DNA from 3 places in the Methylobacterium synurae genome. Region 1 is predicted to be linked to each of the others. Evidence: predicted binding sites of a transcription regulator. Region 1 holds the regulator's gene; each other region holds the start of a gene.

Region 1 (5,439 bases):
CCGGCCCGCTCGCAGGTCGACGACCTGCTCGGCGAGGTGAAGGAGGTGGCGGCCGCCGGCTACCGCACGCTGGTGACGACGCTGACCAAGCGCATGGCCGAGGACCTGACCGAGTACCTGCACGAGAACGGCGTGCGGGTGCGCTACATGCATTCCGACATCGACACGCTGGAGCGGATCGAGATCATCCGCGACCTGCGGCTCGGCGCCTTCGACGTTCTGATCGGCATCAACCTCCTGCGCGAGGGCCTCGACATCCCGGAATGCGCCCTCGTCGGCATCCTCGACGCCGACAAGGAAGGCTTCCTGCGCTCCGAGACCTCGCTGATCCAGACCATCGGGCGGGCCGCCCGCAACGCCGACGCCCGCTGCATCCTCTACGCCGACCACATCACCGGCTCGATGGAGCGGGCGATGGCCGAGACCGAGCGCCGGCGCAAGAAGCAGCTCGCCTATAACGAGGAGCACGGCATCACGCCCCAGAGCGTGAAGCGCAACATCTCCGACATCCTGGAGAGCGTCTACGAGCGCGACCACGTCCAGGTCGATACGGGGCTGGCGAAATCCGCCGTCACGGTCGGCCACAACCTCAAGGCGGTGATGGCCGACCTCGAGAAAAGGATGCGGGCGGCCGCCGCCGATCTCGACTTCGAGGAGGCAGCGCGCCTGCGCGACGAGCTCAAGCGGCTCCAGGCGACCGAGCTCGCCATCGCCGACGACCCGATGGCCGAGCAGGCCGATGTCGAGCGCGAGGCCGGCCGCTTCGGCGCCAAGCGCAAGCGCCGGGGTGCGGAACCGCTCGGCTACGGTCCGGGCGGCAAGGGCGTCTCGGACGAAGGCACCCGCATCCGCCAGCCCGACCTCGACGACATGGGCCCGGGCACCGACCGCGAGGTGCCGTTCACCTACGCCGAGCGCCCGACCGGCCGCTCGACGCAAGGGTTTCCTGGTCAGAAGCCGAAATACAAGGGCCGCAAGGGGCGGGGCTGAGGCGCAGGCTCGGACCGGCGCGGCGGACAGTCCCGCGCCGGTCGAACACCGCGCGGAACGTGCCTCATCGTCCGATCGACCCGTGACATCCCCGTCTATCACCCCGGTTGCTGCGCCCTCGCGCCGCTTTTTCGAAGCCGCTTGCGGAACACTTGCGGAACGCTTACCATGTTCGCGATTTGTTTCCGGAGCGCGGCAGCGCGGGGATGAGAGTGTCACATGCTCACGCGTAAGCAGTTGGACCTGCTCCGCTTCATTCAGCAGAGAATGCGCGAGACGGGCGTGCCCCCGTCCTTCGACGAGATGAAGGACGCCCTCGATCTCAAGTCGAAATCGGGCATCCACCGCCTGATCACGGCCCTGGAGGAGCGGGGCTTCCTGCGCCGCCTGCCGAACCGGGCCCGGGCGATCGAGGTGATCCGCCTGCCCGACACGGTGACGGGACCGGCGCCGGTCGCGGCCACGGCCGAGGTGGTGCGGTTCAATCCCAGCGTGGTCGAGGGCGGGCGCGCTCACGAGCCGAAGCGGCAGGCCGGTATCCCCGCGATGGCGACGGCGTCGGACGAGAACGGCCAGTCGGTCAGCGTGCCGGTGATGGGCCGGATCGCCGCCGGTACGCCGATCTCGGCGATCCAGAGCCAGAGCCGCACGGTGGCGATGTCGCCGGACTTCCTGGCGAGCGGCGAGCATTACGCCCTGGAGGTGCGCGGCGACTCGATGATCGAGGCCGGCATCCTCGACGGCGACCTCGTGGTGATCCGCCGCCAGGAAACCGCCAATACCGGCGACATCATCGTGGCGCTGATCGACGACGAGGAGGCCACGCTCAAGCGCCTGCGCCGCCGCGGCTCCTCGATCGCGCTCGAGGCCGCGAACCCGGCCTACGAGACCCGCGTGCTCGGGCCCGACCGGGTGCGGATCCAGGGCCGGCTGGTGAGCCTGGTCCGGAAGTACTGAAGGGGCTTTCAGTCAAGCGCGGGAACCCTCCCCCCCTCTGCGGGGGAGGGTGGCGAACGGAGTGAGCGCAGCGGGACGAAGTCCCGCCGAGAGGGGCAGCGCGACGCTGATCCAGGTGGCGTCCGTCACTATGGTCGCGACCTCTCCGGAAGCGTGGTTCCCCTCTCCCGGCCTGCTCCGCAGGCCACCCTCCCCCGCAGAGGGGGGAGGGTTCAGGGCGTCGCGCTCGTCAGTGCGCGCTGCCGGTCGCCACGAACTTGAACAGGAACACCGCGGCGATCACCCACACCACCGGCTTCACGTCCCGGAACCGCCCGGTGAGCAGCTTGATCACCGCGTAGGTGATGAAGCCGAAGGCGACGCCGTTGGCGATCGAGTAGGTGAAGGGCATCAGCAGCGCCGTGACGCAGGCCGGCAGCACCTCGGTCAGGTCGTCCCAGTCGAGATCGACCAGCTCGTGCAGCATCAGGCAGGCGACGTAGAACAGGGCCGGCGCCGTGGCATAGGCCGGGACCGAGCCGGCGAGGGGCGCGAAGAACAGGCAGGCCAGGAACAAAACCGCCACCGTGGCGGCGGTGAGCCCGGTGCGCCCGCCCTCCTCGACGCCGGACGCGCTCTCGAGATAGGCGGTCGTGCTCGACGTGCCGAGCAGCGAGCCGACGAAGATCGACGAGGAATCCGCCATCAACGCCTTGTCGAGGCGCTCCATCTTGCCCTCGGTCAGCAGCCCCGCCCGGTTGGCGACGCCCATCAGCGTGCCGGTGGCATCGAACAATTCGACGAGGAAGAACACCAGGATCACGTTGAGCAGGCCGCCCGACAGCGCGCCCTTGATGTCGAGGGCGAACAGGGTCGGGGCGATCGAGGGCGGCAGCGAGGCCACACCCTGGAAGGTGTTGTCGGCGACGATGAAGCTCAACGCCGTCACGGTCAGGATGCCGGCAAGCAGCGCGCCGCGCACCTTGCGCACCGAGAGCACCGCGACGATCAGGAAGCCCAGCACCGCCAGCACCGTGCTCGGCTTGTGCAGGTCGCCCAGCGTCACGAAGGTCGCGGGGCTCGCCGTCACCACGCCGGCGCTCTTCAGCGCGATGATCGCGAGGAAGAGCCCGATGCCGACCGTGATCGCGATGCGCATCGAGCGGGGAATGCCCTCGACGATGATCCGTCGCAGCCCCGTCAGCGTGACGACCATGAAGCACAGGCCGGAGATGAACACCGCGCCCAACGCCGCCTGCCAGGTGTAGCCCATCTGGAGCACCACCACATAGGCGAAGTAGGCGTTGAGCCCCATGCCCGGCGCCAGCGCGATCGGGTAGTTGGCGTAGAACGCCATCACCAGCGAGCCGATCGCCGCGACGAGGCAGGTCGCGACGAACACCGCCCCCTTGGGCATCCCGGCATCGCCCAGGATGTTGGGATTGACGAAGACGATGTAGGCCATCGTCAGGAAGGTGGTGAGCCCGGCGAGCAGCTCCGTGCGCACGGTGGTGCCGTGGGCCGAGAGCGCGAAGGTGCGCTCCAGGAAACCCGGGGGCCGGGTCAGGCCGGCGTCGCGCTTCATGTCCATCGCTGCTCCTCGTCGCTCTCTCTGATCTGTCGGTAGATCCGGTCGGGCGCGAAGGGCGTCGCGGTCAGCCGCGCGCCGGTCGCGTCCCGGATGGCGTTGGCCAGAGCCGCCGCGACGGGGTTGAACGGGCTCTCGCTCATCGACTTGGCGCCGAGCGGCCCGACCGCGTCGTGGGTGGCGGCGAAGATCACCTCGGTGCGGGGCACGTCGGCGATGGCCGGGATGTGGTAGGTGCGGAAGGACGGGGTCGCGACCCGGCCCTCGCCGTCGATCGCCAGGTCCTCGTAGAGCGCCGCGCCGAGCGCCTGGGCGACGCCGCCCTCGACCTGGCCGCGGCACTGCGCCGGGTTCATCACCCGGCCCGCATCGGCGGCGTGGACGCTCCGCAGGATGCGCAGTTCGCCGGTTCCCGAATGCACCGCGACCTGGAAGCCCTGGACGTTGAACGCCACCGAGCGCGGGCTGCCGTCGGCATGGCCGATCGCCTCCGCCGGGCCGAGATCGGCGAGGGGGACCCGGGCCTCTCCCGCCGTGACCGCGTCGCCGTCGAGCCGGCAGGCGGCGGGATCGAGCCCGAACCGGGCGGCGGCGCGCCGGCGCAGGATGTCGGCCAGGCCTTGCGCGGCCCGCAAGGTCGCCTGGCCCGCCACCACGATGCCGGTGCTGCCATAGGCGCCGGTATCGTGCCCGACCGCGTCGCTGTCGCCCTGGCGCAGGGCGATCCGGTCCGGGGTGGTGCTCAAGGCCTCGGCGGCGATCTGGCCATGAACCGTCGAGGTGCCGTTGCCGAACTCGACCGTGCCGACGCGCAAGGCGTAGGCCCCGTCGTCCCCGAGCGCGATCCGGGCCTCGGCGAAGTGGCCTCGCGGCGGGATGGTGTCGATCATCGACAGCGCCATGCCGGAGCCCGTGCGCCAGCCCGGCGGGGCGGGGGGAGGGGGCTCGGCCAGGGCCGCCGACACCGCGTCGAGGCATTGGTCGAGGCCGTAGCTGCCGTATTGCACGTCGTGCGGTTCGAGGCTCGTCGAGACCATCGGGTCGCCGGGCCGCACCACGTTGCGTCGCCGCAACTCGAACGGATCGAGCGTCAAGGCGCGAGCGAGCTCGTCCATGGCGGATTCGACCGCGAAGATGGTCTGGCTCAATCCGTAGCCGCGAAATGCCCCCGCCGGCAGGGTGTGAGTGTGGACGGCATAGCCCGCGACCCGCTTGTTGGCGCAGCGATAGACCGCGATCACCTCGTTGCAGCCGTGATGCAGCACGCCGCCGGCATGGTTGCCGTAGGCGCCGGTATTCGACAGCACCTGGAGGTCGATCGCCGTCAGGGTGCCGTCGCGGCGGGCGCCGAGGCGCACCCGCACCCGCATCGGGTGGCGGGTGGTGGTGGCGGTGAACTGCTCGGTGCGGGTCAATTCCCAGCGCACCGGCCGGCCGGTGGCGAGCACCGCGAGCGCCACCAGATCCTCGGTCAGCATCTCCTGCTTGCCCCCGAAGCCGCCGCCGACCCGGCCGCACTCGACCCGGACCTCCTCGCGCGGGAGATCGAACAGGGCGCAGAGCGCGTCGCGGGTGAGGAACGGCACCTGGGTGCTGGAGCGGATGACGAGGCGTCCATCGGAATCGCGCCAGCCGATCGCCGCATGGGTTTCCAGATGCGCGTGCTGGATCCGCTGCGAGCGGTAGGTGCCCTCGTGCACCACGTCCGCCGCGGCAAGGCCGGCCGCCACGTCGCCGATCTCGCCATGCGCCTCGGCGGCGAGGTTGGGATGGGGATGGAGCGGCGGCGCGTCCTCCCCCGTGGGGCGCAGGCCGTGGACGAGCGGTGCGTCGGGGGAAAGCGCCTGCTCGGGATCGAGGCAGGCCGGCAGCACCTCGTAGTCGACGACGAGCGCCCGGCAGCCGGCCTCCGCCGCCGCCTCGCT
Region 2 (5,439 bases), 2.6 Mb from region 1:
AGATGGACGTGTGGCTGCCGCTGCACAACCACCCGGACCAGGGCCTCTTGTGGTCCTCGACCATCACCTTCCACCGCGAGTTCTACGACAACCTGATCCAGCACGCCCTGCCGGTCGACATCCGCGCCGCCCGCGCCTTCGCGGGATCCGCGCGCAAGCTCGACCTCTTGTTCTGGGTTGGCTACCGGCTCTCGCGGCTGGAGCGGCCCCTGCGGCTGACCTGGGACAACCTCTACAAGCAGTTCGGCAGCGAGAACGGCTCGATCCGCTCGTTCCGCCAGGAATTCCGCAAGGACGTCGCCCATCTCACCGAGGTTTTTCCGCGCCTGCGCCTGACCCTCGACGACGGTGGGATGCAGCTCTTGCCCTCCGATCCGAAGGACCTGCTTGTGCCGCCGAAGGCGGCGCTCGCGAATAAGCGAGCCCGGGCAAGGGCTTGATTCCGCCGAGTTGCCTACGAGGGCAGGGGGGTCGCGGCGGCGGGTGACGGTGCGCGTGTGAGCGCCGTGACGGCGTTGTGTTTGTCATGACTGTTGATAAGATTATTTTCTTTTCATCTCTGACGTTTTCACGCCCTGCACGACGATAACAAGGGTCTCCCTCCCACCACCTCATCCTGAGGTGTCATACGATTTCCGGCTGATCGCTTCGCGATGCGGAAATCGGCTTCGCTCAGGCGCCGCGCGGGCTCGTGATACGAAATCCGGAAGGGATCTTCCGGATTTCGTATCAGTCCATCCTTGATGGACTGACCTCGAAGGAGGGCTCCAGAAGTCTCCGAGCTAACTGGAGCCCTCCTTCGAGGTCAGCCGATTTTCAATCGGCTAACACCTCAGGATGAGCTTAGAGGGTAGGATGATGCCACTTGCCTCAAGTCCTTAGTAGAAAATCCTGCTCAAACAGGCTCTCAGGATAAGGTCGAGGGTGGGACAGCTTCATGCCGGCAGCCTTCACGCCGCTGTCGTGTCCCGTGCCTCGGTGTCATCCCGGGGCCGCGCAGCGGAACCCGGGATCCATAACTGCTGACGATGCAGGGTGAAGCGGAACGCTGGCCGCCTTTTCCGGACTCGTCAGCGGTTATGGATCCCGGGTTCTCGTCTCCGACGAGTCCCGGGATGACGTGGATGGTCTATTATCTGTCGATTGCGAGACGTTCATCTTGTATGTGCGTGCAATGCGCGAATGAGTATTACAAAATAAATCGGTATATTACAGGTGCGATGGATATTTATCGTTATATCAATCAATAAAATATCCAGACACCTTACCCAGCCACAACATTGCACCCGGCCTCCCTACGCCGAGTTGCCTACGCCCCGCTACTGCCGGGAGCACATCCAGCCACGCTGAATTGCCTACGCGCCCCACGGCCGGCCAGCCTCCCGAATCTCCCGCTTCCCCATTGAGATTCCATGTCTTTCGCCTGGCATTGCCCACGCAGACCTGCCTACGGGACGTGAACGACTCCACGCCGAATTGCCTACGCTCTTGCGCGACCAAACAGCCCATCGGTAACCCTTCGTCCGGCCGGCTCCGGGAGTCACGACAAAGTATTGCCGGGCTCCGATCATGCGCCGAGAGTCGAGGCAGAGTCCCGGATCGGGACGGCGAATCATCAGCCAGCGTACAGGCGAGTCGGTTCCACCGACTCAAGCCTCGCCTCGACTCTTCCACGGGGAAACGACTCCGGCTGATCTGGGCTTTGTCGAACGAGGACTCGTTGCCCCGGAGTCTCCGACTCGGCCCCGGGCGTCCAAGACTCTGGGAGGCAGGGGAGGGGGCTCAGGCTCCGATCCTGCTGACGGCCTCAGGCGCCGCCTCCACGCCGCTCACCCCGAAAAGCTCCTAACTCCTGATCTCGAAAAGCCTTTTTATGAGAGATTCTGAATCTAGATTCCGAGTCTGAATCCGTAGAGCTATATGGGTATTATATGGGGCCGCGATTTTATCAAACCCTGCAAGGGGTTAGGGCCCATTCGCGTAGGCTGGTCTGCGCATTCGCGCAGGCAACTCGGCGCATCTGCGTAGGCAGGTCTGCGCGGAATCGGGGGGTCGGCGAAGGCGACTCGGCGTGGGGGCGTAGGTTACTCGGCGCAGGCCCCCGATTAACAGCTTGGAAAGCTGTGTGAATCGCGGATGGCGCCGCGTAGGCAACTCGGCGTGCCGCGCGAGGCCGAAAGGCACTCCCGAACGACCCCGGTTTCATGGCCCCGAATCCGAGGGCGACGTCCGACGAGCCGCAAACTCCGGATTCTCCGCCAGGAGGCCCGTGGAGGCCCGTCGCGCCCCACGACCGTTGTACGGCACCCGCCGGCCTCGAATCCAGCTCAGCGGCGCTCCTGGCGGCTTCTGCAGCGTTGTCCAACGGCTATGCCCGCCCGCATCCCGCATCGCGCTCCCGCCCGATCCCCTTGTGATCCCGGGCTTTCCCGGCCGCGCCGACCCCGCTATCCCCGCTGCCGTCAACAGGCACCTGGGTTTCACAGGCTCTGATGGCCCGGCCATCCACAGCCCCGATTGACACGCTCATGAAACCGAACAAAACAAGAACGAGTTGTTGCTTCGGTTCGGTGATGGGCATGAGATGCGGCAGGCCGAGCGGGAACGGCAGCTCGCGGCGTTGCGCGAGCGGATCGGCGGGCTGGCTCCCGAGGGGACGGACCGTCCGGTCCTGCCCTTCGGCGTCGCCGACCTCGACGCGCACCTGCCGGGCGGGGGCCTGCGCCTCGGCGCGGTGCACGAGGTGCTGGCGGCGGGACCGGTGGACGGGGAGGGGGCGCTCGCAGCCCTGTTCACCGCCGCGATCCTCGCCCGGCTCCCCGGTCCGGTCCTGTGGTGCCTGGCGAGCCGCGACCTGTTCGCCCCCGGCCTCGCCGCGGTCGGCCTCCATCCCGACCGGGTGCTCTACGCCGAGACCCGGCGCGAGGCCGAGGTCTTGCCCACCATGGAGGAGGGGTTGCGCCATCGCGGCCTCGCGGCGGTGGTCGGCGAGGTCGCCCGGCTCGGGCTCACCCCGTCGCGGCGGCTCCAGCTCGCCGCCGAGGGCAGCGGCGGCCTCGCCCTGGTGATCCGCCGCCGGGGCGGCGCGGTCCCGGAGCCCAACGCCGCCGCGACCCGCTGGGGCGTCACCGCGGCGCCCTCCGCCGCTCTTTCCGTGCCGGGCCTGTCGCGGGCCCGCTGGACCGTGGCGCTGCTGCGCGCCCGGGGCGCCGAGCCCCGCACCTGGCTCCTCGAGGCTCCCGATGCGAAGGGTCATCTGCGTGTTCCTGCCGACCTGGCCGACCGACCTGTGGCGGCGCCGGCACGGCGGGCCGCCGCCGGATGAGCCGCTGGTGGCTGTGACCCAGGACGGCCCGCGCCGGGTCGTCAGCGCCGCCGACCGCGCCGCCCGGGCTCTCGGCCTGCGCCCCGGCCTCGCTCTCGCCCAGGCGCAGGCCATGGTGCCGGGTCTCACGGTGATCCCCGCCGATCCGGAGGGCGACGCCGCGGCGCTCGGGCGCCTCGCGGCCTGGTGCCTGGCTTACGCCCCCCTCGTCGCCCCCGACCCGCCGGACGGGATCTGGATCGACGTGGCGGGCGCCGCCCACCTGCATGGCGGCGAGGCGGCCCTGCTGGCCCATTTGCGCCGCCGCCTCGGCCGGGCCGGCTACCGGGTCCGGGCGGCGCTGGCGGATACCCCCGGTGCCGCCTGGGCGGCTTCCCGCTGCCTCGGCCCCGAAATCGTGCTGCCGCCCGGCGGCCAGCGGGACGCGCTCCTCGCCCTGCCGCTCCGCGCCTTGCGCCTCGACGGCGACACCGTCTCGGGCTTGGGCCAGCTCGGCATCGCGCGGGTCGGACAGCTGCTGGAGCAGCCGAGCGGCCCGTTGCGCCTGCGCTTCGGCGAGGCGCCCGCCCGCCGCCTCGCCCAGGCTTTGGGTCATGCCCCCGAACCGCTGGCTTATCTGGCGCCGCCGGTCGAGCACAGTGTCCGACTCGCCTTCGCGGAGCCGATCGGCGCGCCCGAGACGCTGGCCCGGGTAGCCGGGCGGCTGACCGCGATGCTCGCCGACACCCTCGCCCGGCACGGGCTCGGGGCGCGCCGGCTCGACCTGGTATTCCGCCGCGTCGACGGGCTCGACCAGTCGGTCAGCGTCGGCACCGCCCGGCCGAGCCGCGATTCGCGCCACCTCGCCCGCCTGCTCGCCGAGCGGTTGACCACCATCGATCCCGGCCACGGCCTCGACGAGGCGCGGCTCTCGGCCCCCAGGGTCGAGCGCCTGGACGCGCGCCAGCTCGCGGCACCCGGCGCGGAATCAGACCCGGACACGATGGCCGAATTGGTCGACCGGCTGGTGTTGCGCCTCGGGCCGGGCCGGGTGTTTCGCCGATCTCCGGTCGAGAGCGAATGGCCCGAGCGGGCGGTGCGCCGGGTCGCGGCCTTGAGCCCCGCCACCGGCATCACCTGGCCCGCCGACCTGCCGCGCCCCGGCCGGCTGCTGCCGGCCCCGGAGCCGGTGGCGGTGCTGGCCGCCCTTCCCGATGCGCCGCCCTCCGCCTTCACCTGGCGCGGCACCCGCCGCCGCGTGGCCCGGGCCGACGGGCCGGAGCGCATCTTCGGCGAATGGTGGCTGTCCGACGACGAGATCTCGGCCACCCGCGACTATTACCGGGTCGAGGACGAGACCGGCGCCCGCTACTGGCTGTTCCGCGATTCCCTGACGCGGGACGGGGCGCGCTGGTGGCTGCATGGCCTGGGGGAGGCGTGATGCGCCCGGTCCCTCGAAGCTTGCCGTCTCCGGCCGCTGGATTTCATCCCACCCGCGACCTCATCCTGAGGTGTGGAGCGATCGCAGATCGCGGAGCCTCGAAGGAGGGCTCCAGACATCGCTGCGATCCCTGGAGCCCTCCTTCGAGGCTCCTTTCAGTCGCACCTCAGGATGAGGTCGCGGCGTGGAAGAGAAGGGATGACGGCGATACGGCCGTCGTCAGCCGGTCGCGCTCCCCATGACCGTCGAGCTCCAGGTCACCACCCATTACTCGTTCCTGCGCGGCGCCTCCTCGCCCGAAGAACTTTTTTCCGCCGCCGCTCTCCTCGGCATCCGGGCGCTCGCGGTCACCGACCGCAACTCGCTGGCCGGGATGGTGCGGGCCCACGCTGCTGCCCGCACCACCGGCTGCCGCCTGATCGTCGGCTGCCGGCTCGACCTAGCGGAAGGCTGGAGCCTGCTGGTCTATCCCGCCGACCGGGAGGCCTATGGCCGGCTCTGCCGCCTCCTCACCATCGGCCGCTCGCGCGAGCGGGCGCCGAACGGCGGTTGCCACCTGACAACTGCGGATGTGGCCGAGTGGAGCGAGGGCCTCCTGGCGGTGCTGCCGGCCGACCGGCCGGACGACACCCTGACCGAGCGCCTGCGCCGCCTGAAGGCGATCTTCGGCCGGGACCTGTCCTGCGGCCTGTCG
Region 3 (5,439 bases), on a different contig from region 1:
TACTCCGCGCGGGAGATTATTATTCGAGCGTCATCGACGGGGAAGTCAAGATTGCCGTCACAGAGGGCCTTGGATCTGCTTGGCTCGTGCCCCGCATCATTGAATTTCAGCGTCGGCACTCACGATTGCGCATCGATCTTAGCTGCGGCATGACCTCGGCCGACGTGCTGAGAATGGAGGCGGATGTTGCAGTGCAGCTCACACGTCCGCAGGAAGCCGACCTGAAAGTAGTGCGCCTTGGTTATCTGCATACGATGCCATTTGCATCGAACTCATACGCAAACAAATTTGGGCTACCAACTCGAATTGAGGAAATTAGTGATCATACTCTTGTATTTCAAATTTCTGAGGAAACATCCACGCTCTCGACATATGGGAAGACTCTCCCGGCGCTCCCCCGTGCCCCTGCGATTGCAATCAAAACAAATGCGAGCAGCGCCCATACTCTGGCTGTCGCAAACGGGGCCGGCATCGGATGGCTACCGACTTACGTCTATCCGTTGGGAATGGACCTGATTCCGATCGATTGTGGCCTCAATTTTCGGCTCGATGTGTGGCTGACATATCATCCCGATGTGGACCGCGTTCCTCGGATCCGCACCGCCATTGATTGGCTGCGCGCCTGTTTCGATGTACGTATATTCCCGTTTTTTGGCGAAGAGTATATTCATCCCAGAGATCTGGCACCACTCAGCGATCACAATGATATTTTTAAAATATTCCAGGGATTTGTAAATGATCGAACGGATTAGATTCATGGTCGCAGCTAAACGGCTTGAACGGTCGGCACCTCGCTCAACCGCGTCGTGAACCGCGACGAGCGCATCTCGAACTTCGTCGACCAAGTGCGCTTCTCGATCAACCCCGCCCGCGCCGGCACCACGGCACCACGGCCGAACCGGCTGTTGCAGGCGTCCATCGCGGCCATCAGCGCGCCGGACTTTTCCCGGTTGAGGGCATCGAATAGCGGCCGGGGCGCCTCGTCGAGCGGCACGAGATCCTTCGTGACCAGCCCGGCCTTGCTGTAGCGCCAGGGCGTCGGCCCCTGCTCCTTCCAGGTCTTTGCCACGCCGTGGAGCGCGGCCTGGATCAGGTGCCGGCTGTCGTTCGTCGCCTCCGGCAGGTGGACCACCGTCGAGACCGAGCGCATCGGGTCGCCGCGGTCGTGCTCGCTGGTGTGGTAGAAGACGGTGACGGCCGAGACGGCGAGACCGTCCCGCCGCAACTTTTCGCCGAGCCGCGTCGCATGCGCCGCCACCGCCTGCTCGAGCACGGTCCGCTCGGTGATCCGTGACGAGAATGATCGGGTGACCGCGCAGCCCTTGCGCCGGGCTGGCACAATCTCGAGGGGCAGGCAGGCGCGGCCGCGCAGCTCGTGGATGATGCGTTCGCCCACCACCGTCAGCGAGGCCCGCGCCGGCCGGGGATCGAGGTCCCGCAGGTCCGCCACCGTGTCGATGCCCATGGCGATGAGTCGCGCCAACGAGGCGCGACCGATGCCCCAGACCTCGCCCACCGAGATCCCGACCATCCAGGCAGCGCGCTCCGCCTCATCGGACAGATCGCACACGCCCCCGAGCTCGGGGATGGACTTGGCGATGTGGTTCGCCAATTTCGCGAGGGTCTTGGTCGGCCCGATTCCGACGCAGGTCGGCAGGCCGGTCCACCGACGGACGGTGGAGCGGAGGTCCCGGGCGAGCGCCACTCGGTCACACTCGCGCACGTCAGAAAGGTCGAGGAAGCTCTCATCGATCGAGTAGACCTCCACGTCGCGCGCGAACTGGCGGTAGACCGTGTTGGCCCGGGCCGACATGTCGCCGTAGAGGGCATAATTCGAGGAGAACACCCGAACCCGCTGCTGCCGACACAGGTCGCGGATCTTGAAGTACGGCTCGCCCATGCGGATGCCGAGCGCCTTGGCCTCGGCGGTGCGGGCGATGGCGCAGCCGTCGTTGTTCGAGAGCACGATCACCGGCACGCCGGTCAGGCGCGGATCAAATACGCGCTCGCACGAGCAATAGAAGCTGTTGCCGTCGATGAGCGCAATGGCGCGGGTCATCGCACAAGGCTCGCACGGGCCTTCACGTGGTGCCAGCGCACCGAGAATAGCAGCACGCCCCAGAGTAGCCCCTCCTCCAGATCCTCCAGGGCGAATTCCTGATCCATCTCCGGGTTGTCGAACGTAAGGCTCAGCCGGTTGCCGGTCATGATCAGGCGCTTGAGACTCATCTCGCCGTTGACAACTGCGACGACGACCGCGCCGGGGGACGGCGAGAGCGAGCGGTCGACCACGGCCAAGTCTTCGTCATGGATGCCGGCGCCCTTCATGCACCAGCCGCGGACGCGCCATATGAAGGTGGCGGGCGGATTCGGCACGAGCCAGCGCGGCAGCTCCAGTGCACCCTCGATGAAGTCCTCTGCCGGGCTCGGGAAGCCGGCGCAGAGCGTCGAGAGCATGAACGGGATCCGCACGAGCCCGCCGCCATCCGCCGCTTGGCCACCGACCCGATAGAGACTCACGCGCGCCCTCCGTTCTAGAACACAAAGAGAACAAACAGGCCGGAGGTTCCCGGTCAAGGCCCCGCTTCGGGCCTGTGCGCGGCCGGGATGACAGGGTCAGGAGATCGTTATGGGGATGCGGACCACCTTCATGGTGCAGACGTTCGAGATCAACCGGAAGCGGCTGAGGCCAGGTAGCCGGGACGTAGCGCCTACGGAGAGCGAGGCGCTCAATCGGGCGGAGGCAATCGCTCGACGGGTGCCGGGCACGGCGGCCTTGCGCGTCGTGGCGGACGACGAGACGGGCGAGTTGCAGAGCGTAGCGATCCTCGGCCAGTTTGGCGAGGTGCCGGAGGATTGCGCGAAGCAGGCGAGCGGCGGATGACCTTGCGTCTCAGTCTGCACGGGCGGCGCGGGCGCCTGTCCTCACCTTGAGCGAGCCCGATAAAAATCGGCAACCATTTCCGTTTTTGTGTTGCCTAGAAGGCAACATTTGCCTAGGTTCCTTACAGCGACAGGCGATGCTGACCATTCAGCGTTTCACAAATTGCAAGGTCGCCATTTACGCCGACGATCACCTGCCGCCGCACTTCCACATCGAGAGGCGCGGCTGGCGTGCCCTGGTCGAGATCGAGACGCTGACGGTCCGCTCGGGCGACGCTCGCAGGGGCGCCGAGGCGATGGCGTGGGCCGAGGCCAACCGCGATGTCCTCTGGGCCGCGTGGCGTCGCCTCAACAAGCTAGGGTGAGACGATGGAAGCGCAGAGCACCAATGCCGTCCGGGCCGGCCGCGGCCGGACCCTGGTCGTCACCTGGAAGAACGGTGCCGAGAGCCCTGTCGACGTGAGCGAGCACCTCGGCCGGTTCGAGGTGTTCAGGCCACTCCGGGACGACACCGACGCCTTCCGGGCGGCAACGGTCGGCGAGTGGGGCTGGAACGCCCACTGGTCCGACGACATGGAGATCAGCGCCGACACGCTGTGGCGACTGGCGCTCGAGCAGGGCGCCGCCTGGCTGCTGTCGTGGCGGAAGTCCCGGACGCCGAAGCTGTCCCAGGCCGCGGCGGCGCTCGGCGTCAGCCCGCGCATGTGGCGCTATTACGAGGCCGGGACGCACCTGCTGCCGAAGACGGTGCGACTGGCGGCACTCGGCCTGGATCGCGAGGCAGAGGCAGCCTGACACTCCATTACGGGACTGAGAACACAAAAACTCCGCGTCTGGGAAGCGAGCAGGGTCGGACTTCACCAGTTAGTCCGCTTCCCAGCCTCCCTGCCCTTAGGAACCGGCGCGACCTGCCAACTTGCGCGAGATCGCGCAAGCCGGCTTGCTTGCTCCAAGACCGGACTGAAAGGCGGTCTACCCCACCTGCAGACATGGATCGTCCACCTTGGCCGCCCATGATGTGCGGCAGCGAACCGTTTGACGGGCGCACAGATCGCTGCGCGATGCGATGTGCGGCGGCCACCACGAAATGCGCCCGCGAGCTCGTCGCCTTCCTGGGCGAGGATGCGGCGCACGACCATCCGCGCGGTCGGCAAGAGCGCGCGAGCCCCACCGTTGCACAATGATGGACCGGATGTCCCCTTCCGCCATGATTGTCGCAGCGCCTCATCTCGAAGCCAGGGCGTGGTGATGGAGGTCGAGCCGCAGCGCGCCACCTCAATGCCGTCAGGCAGTCACGAGACAACCTTTGCCGGCAGAACGCCGGTCGGCGCCTTGCGCGTTTGGCACTGCGGAGGTCAGGAGAACGAAATGGGGTGCTGCGGGCGCGCTCCACCAAATCGGGGACAAGCGCAAGGCTCCCGTTACGATCCGACCTCGTCGACGTCCCTCATTCTCGGAGTTCGGCTCACGAGACCGGCGTATCGCACCATCGATACCTCATTCATTCATCATGACATTGCCGTATGCACACAGCCCTGCTTGACGACGCTCCACGCATATCCATAGCGATTTCAGCGCGCTCGCACGCTTAAACGAACACTTCCGTTCCGTAAAAGCCCGTTGTTATGAAAATCACATTTCTATATCGTGACGTTTACATTGGTTTATTTTATAATACAATTCTTTTCTATGAAATTATTTTCTTAGCACGCGTGACGGCAGGCAGGCTCGATGAGACGGCGGCTCCCTCCCTGGCGTGGGCTCGAGGCCTTCGAGGCGGCAGCAACCGCCAGGACCGTGACCGGCGCGGCGGCGCGCCTGCACCTGACCGAGAGCGCCGTGAGTCGACAGATACGGGCTGTCGAGGCCCATCTGGGTTCTCCGCTCCTTCTTCGCCTGCCCAGTGGCTTGGTTCTCACCGCGGCGGGAGCCGAGCTCCTCCCAGTCGTGGTGCAAGCCCTCGATAGCCTCGAGAGCGCAACCGAGCGGCTGCGGGTGCATCCCCGCGCCCCCCGTCTCATCGTCGGCTGCGAGCCGGCGCTCGCCGAGCGCTGGCTGATCCCGCTTCTCGCCGCAGCCCCACCGCCCGGGCTCGTCGTGGTCGAACTGACCTTGCTCGACCCGGGCGGCGGTCGCGCCGTGCCCCACCTGACGATCGCGTGGCAGGACATCGGCGGGGAGATGCACACGCCAACCTCGCCGCTCCCGGACGCCTTCGGGCCGGTTCACCACCCCCTCGCGCTACCGCGCCGGCCATGTGTCGGGGCCACCCGGATCCACACCCGGTCGTGGCCCGATGCCTGGGAGCGCTGGGAACGTGCCGCAGGGCAGGTCGCCGATGGTCGGGCGGGCGAGGTGTTCATGGCCGATCTCGCTCTCGCGCTTCGCGGCGCCGAGGTCGGTCTCGGTCGCGCGATCGTCCCCGAGGCCCTGGTGCGAGAGGAACTCGCGGACGGCCGATTGATCGCCCCGTTCGGCTTCCGGCCGCTTGGGCGCCGGCTCGCCATCGTGCCGAGCGGGAACGCGATCATGCCTGCCGCGCTGCTACCGGTGCGC

The links. Region 1 encodes LexA, which represses DNA repair genes until DNA is damaged. Its sites were predicted from a motif close to TGTTCNNNNTGTGTTCNG; they were not measured.
Region 2: a site for LexA is predicted at 2,535-2,552, ahead of HBB12_RS12215 (ImuA family protein). Genes of this name have one in related genera too.
Region 3: a site for LexA is predicted at 2,536-2,553, ahead of HBB12_RS33475 (LexA family protein). Genes of this name have one in related genera too.

What each region holds. Positions count from the first base shown of each region.
Region 1 is NZ_JAAQRC020000001.1:5,259,669-5,265,107, forward strand. It holds gene uvrB (excinuclease ABC subunit UvrB) at 1-990, shown strand, start outside; gene lexA (transcriptional repressor LexA) at 1,210-1,947, shown strand; gene HBB12_RS24115 (NCS2 family permease) at 2,177-3,517, opposite strand; gene HBB12_RS24120 (molybdopterin-dependent oxidoreductase) at 3,508-5,439, opposite strand, start outside.
Region 2 is NZ_JAAQRC020000001.1:2,653,112-2,658,550, forward strand. It holds gene HBB12_RS12210 (replication protein RepA) at 1-440, shown strand, start outside; gene HBB12_RS12215 (ImuA family protein) at 2,585-3,325, shown strand; gene HBB12_RS12220 (DUF6504 family protein) at 3,243-4,745, shown strand; gene HBB12_RS12225 (error-prone DNA polymerase) at 4,984-5,439, shown strand, end outside.
Region 3 is NZ_JAAQRC020000003.1:163,812-169,250, reverse strand. It holds gene HBB12_RS33485 (LysR family transcriptional regulator) at 1-752, shown strand, start outside; gene HBB12_RS33480 (Y-family DNA polymerase) at 767-2,059, opposite strand; gene HBB12_RS33475 (LexA family protein) at 2,056-2,520, opposite strand; gene HBB12_RS33470 (hypothetical protein) at 2,630-2,884, shown strand; gene HBB12_RS33465 (DUF4160 domain-containing protein) at 3,021-3,248, shown strand; gene HBB12_RS33460 (DUF2442 domain-containing protein) at 3,253-3,678, shown strand; partial or broken gene HBB12_RS34610 (LysR family transcriptional regulator) at 4,615-4,800, shown strand; gene HBB12_RS33455 (LysR substrate-binding domain-containing protein) at 4,831-5,439, shown strand, end outside.